DNA from 2 places in the Micromonospora sp. NPDC047738 genome. Region 2 is predicted to be linked to the other one. Evidence: riboswitches for the same ligand, from Rfam matches in the RefSeq annotation. Region 2 holds a riboswitch; the other holds the start of a gene.
The links. Region 2 has a riboswitch for cyclic di-AMP ahead of ABZ783_RS04525 (NlpC/P60 family protein). Riboswitches for the same ligand answer to the same signal wherever they lie in the genome.

Region 1 (7,106 bases), on a different contig from region 2:
ACACGATGGCCACCATGGTGTCGCTGTGCGCGGAGCGGCCCAGGGTGTCGCCGTGCCAGGCGACGCTGTCGCGGCCGTCGCGGTAGAGGCACATGCCGGCGGTGACGAAGGGCTCGCCCAGTTCGTCCGCGTAGTGCCGGGTGAGCGCCGCGCGGGCCTCGGTGAGCACCGGGTGGGGCAGTGGGCGGCCGGCGCCGTACCAGCAGAGCAGGCGGGGCACGTCGACCTCGGTCTCGTACATGGTGCGGCGCTCGGCCCGCCAGGGCACGTCGCGCAGCAGCGTGTCGAGCACCCCGTCGGAGCCCCGCACCCAGCCCGGCAGGTGGTCGACCCACGCGCCGCGGCTCAGCTCGTGCCGGCGCGGCCCGCCGGCGAGCGGGCCCAGGGTCGGCCCCTGCTCGGCGAAGTCGAGCATCGAGGGCTGGTACGCGACGTCGGACACGACGCCGATCCTACCCCTCGATCGAACAGACGTACGAGGACTCTGGCCGCAGCTCGCCGGCGCCCCGATGGCCGGGCGGCCCGACGGCGCGGGAGGCGGTCCGGGGCGCCGGCGGGTAGGGTGCCCGGCGGCGGCGTCGCGGTGGAGCGCCGCCCCGGGTGGTCCCGGTGCCGCCCGTCGCCGACCGCCCGAGGAGGAGACGCGCTGATGATCCTGCTGACGGTCGGGCGTCCGGCATGACCAGTACGCCGACCGTGGCCCAGGCCGTCCGGCTGCCGTCGCTGACCGGGTTGCGGTGGGTCGCCGCCCTGCTGGTCTTCGGCTTCCATGCGGGGACCATGCGGATCGTTGCCGAGCCCGACTACCAGGCCGTGGTGAGCTGGCTGTTCACCCTCGGTCTGTCCGGTGTGGAGTTTTTCTTCATCCTCAGTGGGTTCGTGCTGGTGTGGTCGTACCGGGACGGTGAGCCCCGGCGTACCTTCCTGCGTCGCCGGCTCGCCAAGATCTACCCGAACCACCTGGTCACCTTCGTGGCCGCGCTGCTGGTCGCGTTCTGGTTCGCCGACCCGGTCGCTCCCTGGGCCGCGCTGGGCAACCTGGCCCTGGTGCAGGCCTGGAACCCCACCCCCGGCTACTTCTACAGCGTCAACACGGTGAGCTGGTCGCTCTCCTGCGAGCTCGCCTTCTATCTCTGCCTGCCGTTCGTGCTGCCCTACCTGCGTCGGTCGCGCACCGGGCTGCTCCGGGCGGTGGTGGTCGCCGCACCGCTACTCATCCTGGCCCTGTGGCCGGGTCAGCTGCTGGTGCCCGAGGAGGACCGGTGGTGGTTCACCCAGGTCTTCCCGGTGGCGCGGTCGCTGGAGTTCTGGATGGGCGTGGCCGCGGCGGAACTGATGCGCCGGGGCCGCTGGCGTGGCCCGAACCTCACCGTGGCCAGCCTGCTCTTCGTCGCCACCTGGGTGGTCGCCGCGCAGTGGGTCCGCGCGGAGCTCTGGGCGGCTCTGCTCGCGGTCGCGTACCTCCTGGTCATCACCGCCGCGGCCGACGCCGACGTGCACGGCCGGCGCACCCCGTGGCGGTCTCGTCCGATGGTCTGGCTCGGTGAGGTCTCCTTCGCGTTCTACCTGGTGCACGTGCTGGTGATGCAGGCCGTGCTGCGCCTGACCGGGCACTGGGGCGAGGGGCTGAGCGGCTGGTGGGGCCCGCTCGCGGTGCTCGGCTTCCTGCTGGGCAACCTGCTGCTCGCCGCCGCCCTGCACCGCTGGGTGGAGACGCCGATGATGCGCCGGCTGGGACCGCCCCGGCGGGCCCGCACGCAGGCCACCTCCGCCGCACCGGTCGAGGTCCGCGTCCCACGGCCCCGGTCGATCGAGTACGCGGGGCGGCGCGACCCGCGCTGAGCGGGCCGCAGGACCACACCCCCGCCGCCGGACCGGTGTCCACGGTGGCCGGTGCGCCTCTGCGGCGGTGCGACACGCCCGTGGACGGTGCGATACGGCCGGTTCGACGGTAATTTGGACCGGTGCTTCCGATCGCGCTCACCTGTCCCGTGTGGTGGGTGGCGCGCTGGACCGCGCGCATGCTGGCCAGCCTGGCCGTGGTCGTCGCCTGCTCGCTCGGCGCCGCCACGTTGCCCCTGGGCCCGGCCGCGGCGGCGCACGCGGCTCCCGCGACGGTCGCCGTCGACACCGCGACCCTTCGGGCCGGGCACCTCGGCGGCACCGAGTCCGCCGGCGCCGACCCCACCCTCCGGGCGCTGATCCGCTGGTCCGGCGGGGCCGCCGACGCGGTGGTCCGGGCCGGGACCGGAGCGCCCGGTCCCGCCGCGCGGATCGGGACCGGATCGGCTGCGGCGGCCGGGTGGACGTCGTCCGACGCGACCGGCGACCGGCAGGCAGTCCTGGCCAGCGCACCGGACTCGTTGGTGCGGGGTGTCGTGGTCGCCCCGGCCGACCGGCACCGCGTCCTGGTCGGGCTGGTCCCGGCGACCGTCGGCTCCCGGGCCCCGCCCGCCCGCTGACGAGCCCGGCGGGCCCGGCCCGCCCACGCCGTACCCGAACCTCACCCCGCACCGGCCCGGTGGCGCCCGTACCCGGTCGCGCCCCGCCCCGCCGGCCGTGCGGACCTCTCCACCACGTCGTTCCCGTGAGGTGCCGACCATGAAGCAGACCCTTCTCTACCACTTCCTGACCGAGATTCCCGTGGCCGCCGCCATCTGGTCGGCCCTGCTCGTGCTCGCCCTGGGCGTGCTCGCCGCCCTGGTCGCCCGGCCCGAGCGGGGGACTCCGCCGGATCCCGCCCCCGACCCGGCCGCCGTGGCGGCCGCCCGCCACGCCGACCTGCGCCGGTACGCCGATGAGGTGGCGGTCGCCGCCGCCGGGGCCCGGCAGACCGCGCGCCGGTGGCGCGAGCAGTGGCTGACCGCGCACGACGAGGTCGACCGGGCCTGGCGGGCGTACGACGAGGCCGAGGCGGCCGCCCGGCGGTTCGCGGGGGCCGCCGTGCTGCCCGAGCCGCGGACGCCCCGGACGCCGGCCGAGTACGCGGCCCGGGAGCGGTGGCTGCACCACGCCGCCATGACGGCGCACTGGCAGGGCGACCTGACTGCCCGGCAGCTCGCGGACGTCCTCGCCGGGCGCAACGGGTGGGACCCGCGCCGGCATCCGGCCGAGCAGGAGATCGCCCTGGCCCGGGTGGTACGCGACGGCCGGCGGGCCCGGTGGCGGGCGGCCGCCGAACGGGAGCGGCGGGCCTGGCGGGACGCCGAAGTGGCCGCCGAGGCGGCCCGGGTGCTGGCCGTGGAGGCGTACGCGGCCGCCGAGGCGGTGCGCCCCGGAGCGGTCCCGGTACGCCCCGCCGAGGCGGTGACCCAGACCCTCGCCCCGGTGTCGGCCGGCGCCGTCGCGGCGCACCCCGCACGGTGGCGTCCGGCGCGGGTCGGCTGAATCGTTATCCGAATTAGGTGAGCCCGGTCACGGCGACCGGGGAAACGGTCAACCGGATCAGGCCGGGCGATCGAGCCCCGCAATTCCCCTTCGATCCCCACCCGGATGTCCGATAGTCACCCGACGGTTCCCGTTAAAACGGTCGTCCCATTGAGTCAGGTCAGTGACCGGCTGTTCCGGTCTCGGTAACGGTGGTTGACGTTTACGCAGGTGGTCACGCTTGGCAGGCGGCGTACCCACCGGTAGTGTCAGCGCGTCCGGTGCGGTTTTCGATCGCAAGTGGCGACGCCGCGCCGACCCGCTCAATCGTGATCTCACGAACCGGGGACCCAGTGCAACACCGGGGTGAATCCGCGAGCCAAGGCCCGCGGTAGGGCCTACTTCCCGCCCGAATCCGTCAGCTAACCCGGTAGGCGGCCACGGAAGGAGTTCCAACCTCGTGCGAACCACCCCCCGATCCTCCCCCCGCCTCCACGGCGCCACGGTGCCGGCGCTCGCCTGACCCGCGAGTCCGTTCCGGTAACCGACCCCCGCTGCCCGGTCCGCCGGGCGCTCTTTTCCCGCGGCCACCCGCCCAGGAACGCGCGTGAGCTACTCCGCGCGTCGGGTCGGCGTGTGCCGCTCCGGCCCCCGTGGAGGAACACGTGAAGCACCACCTGAAGCGTCAGCTGCGGCGCCTCGCGACCGAGCGCCCGTACCAGATCGTCGCCGGCTCCGCCGCGGCCCTCGTGCTGGCCGGCGGCGCCAGCGCGGCACTGGCCAGCACGAACGACGCGCCGGTCCGGCAGGAGACCACCGCCGCCGTCGCCGAACTGGCGCCGCGCCTCGGTGACGTCGCCACCCGGAGCGAGGCCCGGGTCGCCGCCCCGTCCCCGACCGCCTCGCCCAGCGGGTCGCCGAGCGGGTCGCCGTCGGCGAAGGCCAGCTCGGCCAAGCCGGACCCGGACGTCACGAAGACCGCGAAGGCGAAGCCGAAGCCGCCGTCGACGAAGGTCCTCGACTACAACTACGAGGCCCAGACCGCCTACTGGAACTGCGGTCCGGCCGCGGTGCGCAACGCGCTGAGCGCGAGCGGCGTCGAGACCACCCAGGACGCGATGGTCGCCCCGCTGAACGCCGGCGAGAACGGCACCAACTCGGCCGAGGACACCACCCGCGGGCTCAACCAGATGGTCAAGGGCAACCCGTACCGGACCCACATGATCCCCGGCCAGGCCGCGACCCCGGCGCAGATGGACCAGCTCCAGGCCGACGTGGTCAAGGCGATCACCGACGGCCGCGGCGTGGTGGTCAACATCGCCGGCTCCGCCACCGACACCAACGGCGGCTGGCACTCGTTCCCCGGCGGCCACTACATCGCCGTGGTCGGCTACAAGGACGACGGCCGGACGGTGCGGATCGCCGACTCGGCGAACCCGGCGTTGCCCGAGTACTGGATCACCACCATCGATCTGGCGAACTGGGCCGCCACCCGCGGCTACTCCGCCTGATCCCACCCCTGCACGTCGGGCACCGGCTCCAGGAGCCGGTGCCCGACGCCGTATCCGGGGCCGGTCTCGCGCCTGGTGTCCGTCCGGTGGCACACTGCGCCGTATGGGCGACGAGACGGGTACCCGCCATCTGCTGCTGCTGCACGGCATGGGCGCCACCGGTGAGGTGTGGCTGCCCTGGGCGCCGCTGCTGGAGCGCCGCTGGGCGGGCCGCTGGCTGGCCCCCGACCTGGCCGGGCACGGCTGGTCGCCGCAACTGCCGGCGTACTCCTTCGAGGCGCTCGCGGACCGGGTGGTGGCGGGGCTCGGCCCGGTCGCCGACCGGCTCGGCCCCCGGGACCGGCTGGTGGTGCTCGGGCACTCGCTCGGCGGGGTGGTGGCGCTGGCGCTGGCCGCACGGGCGCGGCAGCTTCCGATCGACGGGGTGGTCGGGCTCGGCATCAAGGTCGCCTGGTCGCCGGCCGAGCTGGACAAGGCCCGCGAGCTCGCCCAGCGGCCGGTGACCTGGTTCGCCAGCCGGGACGAGGCGGCCCGCCGCTACCTGCGGGTGGCCGGGCTGGCCGGGCTGTTCGCCCCCGACCACCCGGTGGTGGACGCCGGGCTGCGCCGCGAGGACGGCCGCTGGCGGCTGGCCATGGACCCGGCCGCGTTCGCGGTCGGGGAGCCCCAGTTGCCCGCCCTGCTCGCCGCGACCGACGTGCCGGTGCTGCTGGCCCGGGGAGAGCAGGACCCGATGGTGTCCGACGGACAGCTCAAGGAGTTGGGCGTGCCGGTGGCGACGCTGCCGGGGCTCGGCCACAACGCGCACGTCGAGGACCCCGCCGTGGTCCTCGACCTGCTCGCGCCGTTCGCGGCGCCCGACGGGCCGTGACGCCGTCGCCCCGCAGGCAGGGCGACGACATCACGACCGCAGGTTGCGTCAGTAGAAGCAGCCGGTGGCGGGCAGGGCGGACGGGGCCGGTGGGGCGACGCCGTCGTAGATGGCCAGCAGCATGTTCTGCGGGCAGCGGTTGGCGCCGTTGACCCGGACCTCCAGGTGCAGGTGCGGCCCGGTCACGTTGCCGGTGGCCCCGGTGTAGCCGAGGACCTGGCCGGCGCTGACCCGGGAGCCGGCGGCGACCGAGCGCGAGTTCAGGTGGCAGTAGAGGTAGTAGGCACCGTCGTCGGCGGTGATGCCGATGCCGAGGCCGCAGCTGCCGCCGACGTGCCCGATCGTCCCGGAGGTGATCGCGTACGTGGTCGTGCCGGTCACGGTGGGCAGGTCGATCGCCGGGTAGTCGTGGTGCGGATCGTCGTACTCGCTGCGGGGCAGCACCGACTTGCCGATGACCAGCCGGTAGTTGCCGGTGCCGCCGCTGCCGCCGGTCAGGTACTGCCAGGTGGTGGTGTCGACCGAGCCGCCGGAGAGGCCACGGGCGGACTTGAAGTTGTTCACGGCGTTGGTCGTGGCCGGGCCCCAGTCGCCGTCCACGGCCAGACCGTAGCCGTACTTGTTGAGTGCGGTCTGCAGCGCGCGGACCGCGTCGTTGTTGGCCCCGGCGCTCAGGGTGACCACCAGCTTGCCCCAGGTCTGAGCGCCGATTTGGCCGTCCGCGGAGAGGCCGTTGGCTGACTGGAAGGACTTCACGGTCGAGGTGGTGCCGGCGCCGTACTGGCCGTCGACCGTGAGGCTGTAGCCGCGGTGGCGGAGCAGGTACTGGGCGGTGGTGACGTTGGCGCCGGTCGAGCCGTTGCTGAGCAGGGGCCAGGCCGGCGCCGCGGCCTGGGCCGCGGTCGGACCGGTCAGTGCGGCCGCCACGGCGAGCGCGAGCGCGCCGAGCCACATGGCGAGCTGACGGAAAACCGTTTTCATAGGTGCTCCTGTGGACGAGGGGTGGCCGGCGTGCGGACGTGCCGCGTCGCCGGTAACGGGGCCGACTACACCGAGTCGGCTGGGCGCCCGGGAGCAAGTATGATGATGGAGATAAATATTTACAACGGTGAATGTGTGGCGGTGATTTTCGACACGCCGATGACCGCTCCGGCCATTGGCGACGGAGCGGTCAGGCGGTGGGGGTGGGTCAGGCGGTGGGGGACAGCGGCGAGCCGTCCGGCGCGACCGCGTCGGCGGCGCGCGGGGCCGGCGGGTTCCAGCCCGGTTCGAGCTGCCGGCGGGCGGCGTCGAGGAACGCCTCGGCGTACGAATCGGCGGGGAAGTCGCCCAGGTAGCGGGTGCGAGTGGCCCAGCGG
Region 2 (7,106 bases):
GTCGCCGACGGCAGCGCCGAGCTGGGCTACCGGGTGGCCGAACGGGCGACCGGCCGGGGCGTGGCGCAGGGCGGCGTCCGCCAGGTCTGCGAGCTGGCCCGCGACGAGTACGGGCTGCGCCGGCTGGTCGCCTCCGCCGCGCTGGCGAACCCGGCGTCGCTCGCGGTGCTCCGGCGTACCGGGTTCGTCCCGGCGGGCGAGGTGCTGCTCAACGACAAGCCCGGCCTCCGGCACGTCCGCGACCTGACCGCCCCCGCCTGAGGGCCGGAGGCCGCCAGCGGGCCGGGGCCGGACCGGCGCGGCCTGCCTGCGTGTCGCCTCGGCTGACGCACAGGATGAGCAGCACTTTCAACCACAGGGTTGACGACTGGGCGACTTCCGATCTACCTTTCAACCATTGGGTTGAAACTGAGGGGGATGACCACGGACGCGCTGTCCCGAGCCTTCGCCGCTCTCGCCGATCCGACCCGGCGCGACATGGTCGCCCGGCTCTCCGAGGGCGACGCGACCGTAAGCCAGTTGGCCGAGCCGTACCGGATGACGCTGCAGGCCGTCTACAAGCACCTGCGGGTGCTGGAGGACGCCGGGCTCGTGAGCCGACCGCGAGGCCCGCAGCCCCGGCCGGTGCGCCTGGAGGCCCAGGCCTTCGACCTGATGGACACCTGGATCGAGCGCCACCGGAGCCGCGTCGAGCAGCGCTATCGCCGCCTTGACGCCATCCTCGCGGAGATGAAGAGAGACGAGCATGAACAGGATCACGGATACAGTCATCGAAGCCGACCCGAGGCTGCCGGTCATCCGGACGACTCGTGACTTCGCGGCAACGCCCGAGCAACTGTTCCGCGCCCACACCGATCCCGCGCTGTTCGCCCAGTGGGTCGGTCCCAACGCCATGGCCACCCGGATCGAGCACTGGAACGCGTGCACCGGCGGCAGTTGGCGGTACGCCTCGGTACGCGACGGCACCGAATACCGGTTCCACGGCAGCTTCCATGAGGTGCGGCCGGACCGGATCGTGCAGACCTTCACCTTCGAGGGCGATCCCGACGGAGTGGCGCTGGAGACGTTGTGGTTCGAGGACCTGGGCGACGGCCGTACGCGGCTGCGGACGCAGTCGCTGGTCGACAGCTTCGAAGGCCGCGATGCGTGGCTGCGCAGCGGCATGGAGGTCGGTATCAACGAGGGCTACGCGAAGCTGGACAGGATGCTGATCAATGGCGCTGTCTGACCGCCCAGCCGAGCGACACCGGCAGGTTGCCGGGCTCTTCACCGACCGGGTCCGCGGTACCCGGTCCTGGGACGTGCCATCCCCGGTCGCCGGCTGGACCGCCCGCGACGTCGTACGTCACCTGACCGAATGGTGCTCCGGCTTTCTTGCCTCCGGTGCCGGCATCGAACTGCCCCACGGACCGTCGGTGGACGAGAACCCGGTCGCCGCGTGGCAGGTTCACTGCGACGGTGTGCAGGCGGTGCTGGACGATCCGGAGACGGCGCACCGGAAACTCACCAACCCGCACATCGGCCACATGCCGCTGCAGAACGCGATCGACCAGTTCTACACGGCTGACGTGTTCATGCACACCTGGGATCTCTCCAGGGCCACCGGCCAGGACGATCGGCTGGACCCCGACTTCTGCGCTCAACTCCTCGGCCAGATGGAGCAGATGGAGCAGGTTCTCCGCTCGTCCGGCCAGTTCGGCACCCGGGTCGAGGTACCCGGCGATGCGGATACCCAGACCAGACTGATGGGGTTCATCGGCCGGGATCCGTTCTGGCCGGGGCGGTGAGCCGGGCGCCCCTGACTTGGCTGGACAACGTCGAAGGCCCTGGCTGGGACTGCCGTCCCGGCCAGGGCCTTTCGGTTGGAGCGGGTGACGGGAATCGAACCCGCACTGTCAGCTTGGGAAGCTGATGTTCTGCCATTGAACTACACCCGCAGGCGGCACCACTGTACCTGAGGTCACCGCCTCCGTGCACCCAGGTACCCCATGGCGGCTCCCACGCGCCGGAACCGGCTCGAAACGATCTTGCAACCTGAGCGCCCGGCCTCAGCAGGAGAAAGTTTCACGGCGGCAAAACATGGCCATTCTCAAATCTGTCGATCGGTTGTAACGTCTCCCCAACGTTTCAGCCACGGCGTGACACACCCCCGGTCGCGCCGCCAGAAAGAGGTGGGCCCATGGGACTTCGTCCCAACCTGCTGACCCGGCGCACCGCCGGTGTCGCGTCGACGACGCTCGCGCTGCTGCTCAGCACCGCGGCGGTGGGCGTCGTCCCGGCCGCTTCGGCCTTCTCGGCCGCCCCGGCGGGCGGCTGCGTCGAGCCGGCCGACGTCCACTCGGACGCCCGGGTCAAGGCCGGCGCGCACGCCAAGCACGAGCCGAACGAGCTGACCGCCGCCCAGGTCCGTGAGCGGGAGGCGGACCTCGCCGCCGCCCAGGCCGAGCGGGCCCGGTTCCGGGCCGGCGCCGGGGCCGCACCCCTGGCAACCGTGACCATCCCGGTCGTGGTGCACGTCATCCAGCGGGACAGCACCCGCGCCGGCGGCAACATCCCGGATTCGATGATCACGCAGCAGATCAGCGTGCTCAACCAGGCCTACAGCGGCGCCACCGGCGGCGCACCCACCGCGTTCAGCTTCCAGCTCCAGAAGATCAACCGGGTCACCAACCCGTCCTGGTACCCGATCATCTCGGGTTCCTCGGCTGAGCGGTCGATGAAGACCACCCTGCGCGAGGGCGGCAAGAACACGCTGAACATGTACCTCGGCGAACTCAGCGACGGCCTACTCGGCTGGGCAACCTTCCCGAAGCGCAAGCTCGACAGCATGGACGGCGTGGTCGTGCTGAGCGAGTCGCTGCCGGGTGGCACCGCCACCAACTACAACCAGGGCGACACCGGCACCCACGAGATCGGCCACTGGCTGAACCTCTACCACACCTTCCAGGGCGGCTGCTCGGGCTCGGGCGACAGCGTCGACGACACCGCGGCCGAGGCCTCGCCGGCGTACCAGTGCCCGACCGGTCGGGACACCTGCACGGCGCCGGGCCTGGACCCGATCACCAACTTCATGGACTACACCTACGACTCGTGCATGTACCAGTTCACCTCGGGCCAGGCGAGCCGGATGCTGACCGCGTGGAACGCCTACCGCGCGGCGTAACCGCCGAGCACAGCGAACCGGTGCCGGCCTCGTCCTCGGACGGGGCCGGCACCGGTATTCATACGGTCAGGCGGCCGGGCGGCGGGTGTCGAAGCCGTGACGGCCGCGCCGCCCCTCGGGCACAGCCGGGGCACGCCGAGCGGGAGCGGCCGCCTGCGGGTCGAGCCAGACCCGCACCTGCGGCCGGCCCGCGCCGAGGTGGGCCGCCTGGTCGCGCCGGGTCAGCATCGCCACGTCGACGGTGAACTCGAACAGCCGCCAGTCGACGTGCGGCGCGGCCCGGCCGATCCCGGCCACTCGGGCCACGGTCGCCGGGTCGGTCACCGGATGGGCCCGGCCGGCGACGTACGCCTCGTCGTCGCTCTCCTCCGGCGGGAACGAGTGCAGCGCGTAGCGGCCGTCGCGTTCGAGGTCGCGGCGCTTGGGCGAGTCGATGACGAAGCAGTAGAGCCCGTCGTCGGTGATGACCGGGGAGACCGGGTGGACCCGGGGGCCGCCGTCGGCGCGGACCGTGGCGAGGTAGCCGAAGCCCGGCCCGTACTGCTGCAGGAGAACGCGGATCTCGTCGGCGAGCCGGGGCTCGTCGGCGGCGAATTCGGACCAGGAAGCCATGCGGACATTCTATCGAACACGTGTACGAAGATGTAGTCCGACACGCAGGTCGCCCGTACCGGTCGCTATGGTGTTCCGATGCTGCTCTCCGACCGCGACCTGGTCTCCGAGATCAAGGCGGGCGCACTCGCGCTGGAGCCCTTCGAGCCTACGCTGGTGCAGCCGTCCAGCATCGACGTACGCCTGGACCGGCTCTTCCGGGTCTTCAACAACCACCTCTACACGCACATCGACCCGTCCCAGCAGCAGGACGACCTGACCTCGATGGTGGAGGTACCCGAGGGCGAGCCGTTCGTGCTGCACCCGGGCGAGTTCGTGCTCGCCTCAACGCTCGAGGTGATCTCGCTGGGCGACCAGCTGGCCGGCCGGCTCGAGGGCAAGTCCAGCCTGGGCCGACTCGGGCTGCTCACCCACTCCACCGCCGGTTTCATCGACCCGGGCTTCTCCGGGCACGTCACGCTGGAACTCTCCAACGTGGCCAATCTGCCGATCACGCTCTGGCCCGGCATGAAGATCGGCCAGCTCTGCATCTTCCGGCTCTCGTCGCCGGCCGAGCACCCGTACGGCTCGGCGGTCTACGGCTCGCGCTACCAGGGGCAGCGCGGGCCGACCCCGAGCCGGTCCTGGCAGAACTGGCGTACCTGGCCGACCCGCTGAGCACGACGCAGGGGCTTCCGCGACGCGGAAGCCCCTGCGTACCCGTCAGCCCGGGCGGCCGTAGCTGTTGATCTGGCCGTCGTCGACGCGTTTCATCGTGATCGGCTTGCCGGACTGGGAGGCGTGCACCACCCAGCCGCCGCCGACGTACATCCCGACGTGGTGCAGGTCGCTGTAGTAGAAGACCAGGTCACCGGGGCGTAGCTCGCCGCGGCTCACCCGCCGGGTGACGTCGTGCTGCTCGCGGGCGTTGTGCGGCAGGGAGACCCCGGCCTCGGCCCAGGCCGCCATGGTCAGGCCGGAGCAGTCGTAGTGGTCCGGGCCGGCGGCGCCCCAGACGTAGATCTTGCCGATCTGGGCGCAGGCGAACTTGACCGCGACACCGGCCGGGCCGCCCGGGTAGCCGGCGGGGCAGGGCGCGGGACGCAGCGGTCCGCCGCCGCCGTTGCCGTACACCTTGAGCCGGAGCTTCTGGAGCCGGGCGATCTCGGCGTCGATCTGCTTCTTCTGGGCCGCGAGCTGAGCTTCGGTACGGGCCAGCTGGGCGACCATCGCGTCCAGCGGCTTCTTCTTCGCGGCCAACTGGTCGCGCAGCTCCATGACGGCCTGCACCTGCTCGTGCTGGTGGTGCGCGTAGCGGTCGAGCAGTTCGAGGCTGTTGACCACCTCGCTCGGCGACCGGCTGCCCAGCAGGGCGTTGACGGTGCTGAGGTTGTTGCCCTTGTACGCGTCGGCAGCCAGCCCGCCGACCTGCCCGAGGGCGGCGTCGACCTGGGCCTCGAGCGGGGCGATCTGCTTCTCCAGCGCGTCGGCCTGCTTGCGCCGGACGGCAAGCTTCTCGCGGGTGGAGTTGACCTGTTCGATGATCGGTTCGAGCTTGTTCCAGTCCTGGTCGATCTGGCGCTCGATCTCGGTGACCGACGGTTCGGCGTGGGCCGCCGTGGCGCCGCCGGTCAGGACGACGGCGGTGCCGACCAGGGCGGCGAGGGCGGTGGTGAAGCGGGACCAGCGTGAACGCGGCGCAGCCGTCGACCGGTCGACCGACCGGTCCGACGGTGGCCGCGGGGCATGGTGTGCCACCGGGCTCCGTACTCCTTCTTCCTGCCCGCCTACCGGGTTAGCTGACGGGTTCGGGCGGGAAGGGAGCCGCCCTACCGCAGTGGCTGCGGATTCACCCCAGGTACCTGGGTCCCCGGCTCGCCTGGCGGCGACTCGGCGGTGTCGGACCGTCACCACCCGGGATGGACGGTGAACCTACCGGTCGACAACTGACCAGAGTAGGGACCGTCGTTATCAATCCGCAACCCGATCCGCCGTGACACTCCGTACGCAGATTCGGAAACCACCCGACGGTGAAGGTTTTTTACGCCCATCATCACCACCTGGAAAGGTATTGACCTGGGGCCATCTGCGGAGTGAGGGTGGGGACGCAGTCACCCCCATCCCTATCTGGAGGTTCGATGCACCTCTCAGCCCTGCCATCGCGCAGACGGATACTGCTGGCCGCCGCCGTCGCGGCGGCCACCGCTCTCGCGACCAGCGGTCCCACTGTGGCGGCGCCTCTCACCGCCGCCGGCACCACCGACAGCCCGGACCGCCAGCAGCAGTACGCCGCCGCGGCGGCGGAGTACGGCGTGCCGCAGAGCGTCCTGCTGGGCGTCTCCTACCTGGAGTCCCGCTGGGACACCCACTCCGGCCAGCCCAGCACCAGCGGCGGCTACGGCCCGATGCACCTCACCGACGCCGAGCAGGTCGCCTCGACTCCGTCCAGCGCGCACGTGGACGAGAACGAGGACCCCCGCGGCGACGACTCCCGCCCGCTCACCGTCGACCTGACCGCCGCCGCCGCGCCTTCCGGGGACACCCTGCCCGAGGCGTCCCTGCAGACCCTCGACGCCGCCGCCGACCTCACCGGCGTGTCGAAGGAGACCCTGCGCGACGAGGCAGCGGCCAACATCCGGGGCGGCGCGGCGCTGCTGGCCTCGTACCAGCAGGACCTGGGCGGACCGGTCGGCGCCGGCAGCGACCCGGCGGCCTGGTACGGCGCGGTGGCCCGGTACTCCGGCGCGGACACCGAGGACGCCGCGGCGGCCTTCGCCGACGAGGTGTACGACCAGATCGGCCAGGGCGCCAGCCGGACCACCGACGACGGCCAGCGGGTGACCCTCGCCGCCACCGCGGTGACGCCGGACCAGTCCGGGCTGCACAAGCTCGGCCTGCGCCGCGCCGAGCGGCCGGACGGCCTGGAGTGCCCGGTCCGCCTCGCCTGCGAGTGGATTCCCGCGCCGTACGGGGAGTACACGATCCCCAAGACGAACATCGTGGACTACGGCAACTACGACATCGGCAACCGGCCGGCCCAGCAGAAGCTCGAATACATCATCATCCACGACACCGAGGGCTCTTTCCGGGGCAGCGTGAACGCGGTCCAGGACGTGACCTACCTGGGCTGGCACTACACGCTGCGTTCGGTGGACGGCTACGTGGCCCAGCACATCAAGGCCAAGGACGTCGGCTGGCAGGCCGGCAACTGGTACGTCAACGCCAAGTCCATCGGCGTCGAACACGAGGGCTACGCCGGCCGCGGCACCTGGTACACCGAGGCGATGTACCGTGCCTCGGCCAAGCTGGTCCGGCACCTGGCGCTGCGGTTCCAGATCCCGCTGGACCGGCA

Region 1: linked by a shared signal. The riboswitch ahead of ABZ783_RS22415 (C39 family peptidase) and the one ahead of ABZ783_RS04525 (NlpC/P60 family protein) in region 2 are both predicted to bind cyclic di-AMP.

The regions. Positions count from the first base shown of each region.
Region 1 is NZ_JBEYSO010000014.1:146,591-153,696, reverse strand. Features, by position in the region: gene ABZ783_RS22435 (alpha-ketoglutarate-dependent dioxygenase AlkB) at 1-442, opposite strand, end outside; gene ABZ783_RS22430 (acyltransferase) at 679-1,842, shown strand; gene ABZ783_RS22425 (hypothetical protein) at 1,965-2,462, shown strand; gene ABZ783_RS22420 (hypothetical protein) at 2,602-3,387, shown strand; cyclic di-AMP (ydaO/yuaA leader) riboswitch at 3,677-3,818, shown strand; gene ABZ783_RS22415 (C39 family peptidase) at 4,020-4,877, shown strand; gene ABZ783_RS22410 (alpha/beta hydrolase) at 4,981-5,748, shown strand; gene ABZ783_RS22405 (peptidoglycan-binding protein) at 5,797-6,729, opposite strand; gene ABZ783_RS22400 (CDP-glycerol glycerophosphotransferase family protein) at 6,938-7,106, opposite strand, start outside.
Region 2 is NZ_JBEYSO010000002.1:260,378-267,483, reverse strand. Features, by position in the region: gene ABZ783_RS04565 (GNAT family N-acetyltransferase) at 1-261, shown strand, start outside; gene ABZ783_RS04560 (metalloregulator ArsR/SmtB family transcription factor) at 418-813, shown strand; gene ABZ783_RS04555 (SRPBCC family protein) at 746-1,228, shown strand; gene ABZ783_RS04550 (TIGR03086 family metal-binding protein) at 1,215-1,787, shown strand; tRNA gene ABZ783_RS04545 (tRNA-Gly) at 1,864-1,937, opposite strand; gene ABZ783_RS04540 (zinc metalloprotease) at 2,180-3,163, shown strand; gene ABZ783_RS04535 (pyridoxamine 5'-phosphate oxidase family protein) at 3,230-3,775, opposite strand; gene dcd (dCTP deaminase) at 3,854-4,432, shown strand; gene ABZ783_RS04525 (NlpC/P60 family protein) at 4,478-5,512, opposite strand; cyclic di-AMP (ydaO/yuaA leader) riboswitch at 5,525-5,660, opposite strand; gene ABZ783_RS04520 (peptidoglycan recognition family protein) at 5,893-7,106, shown strand, end outside.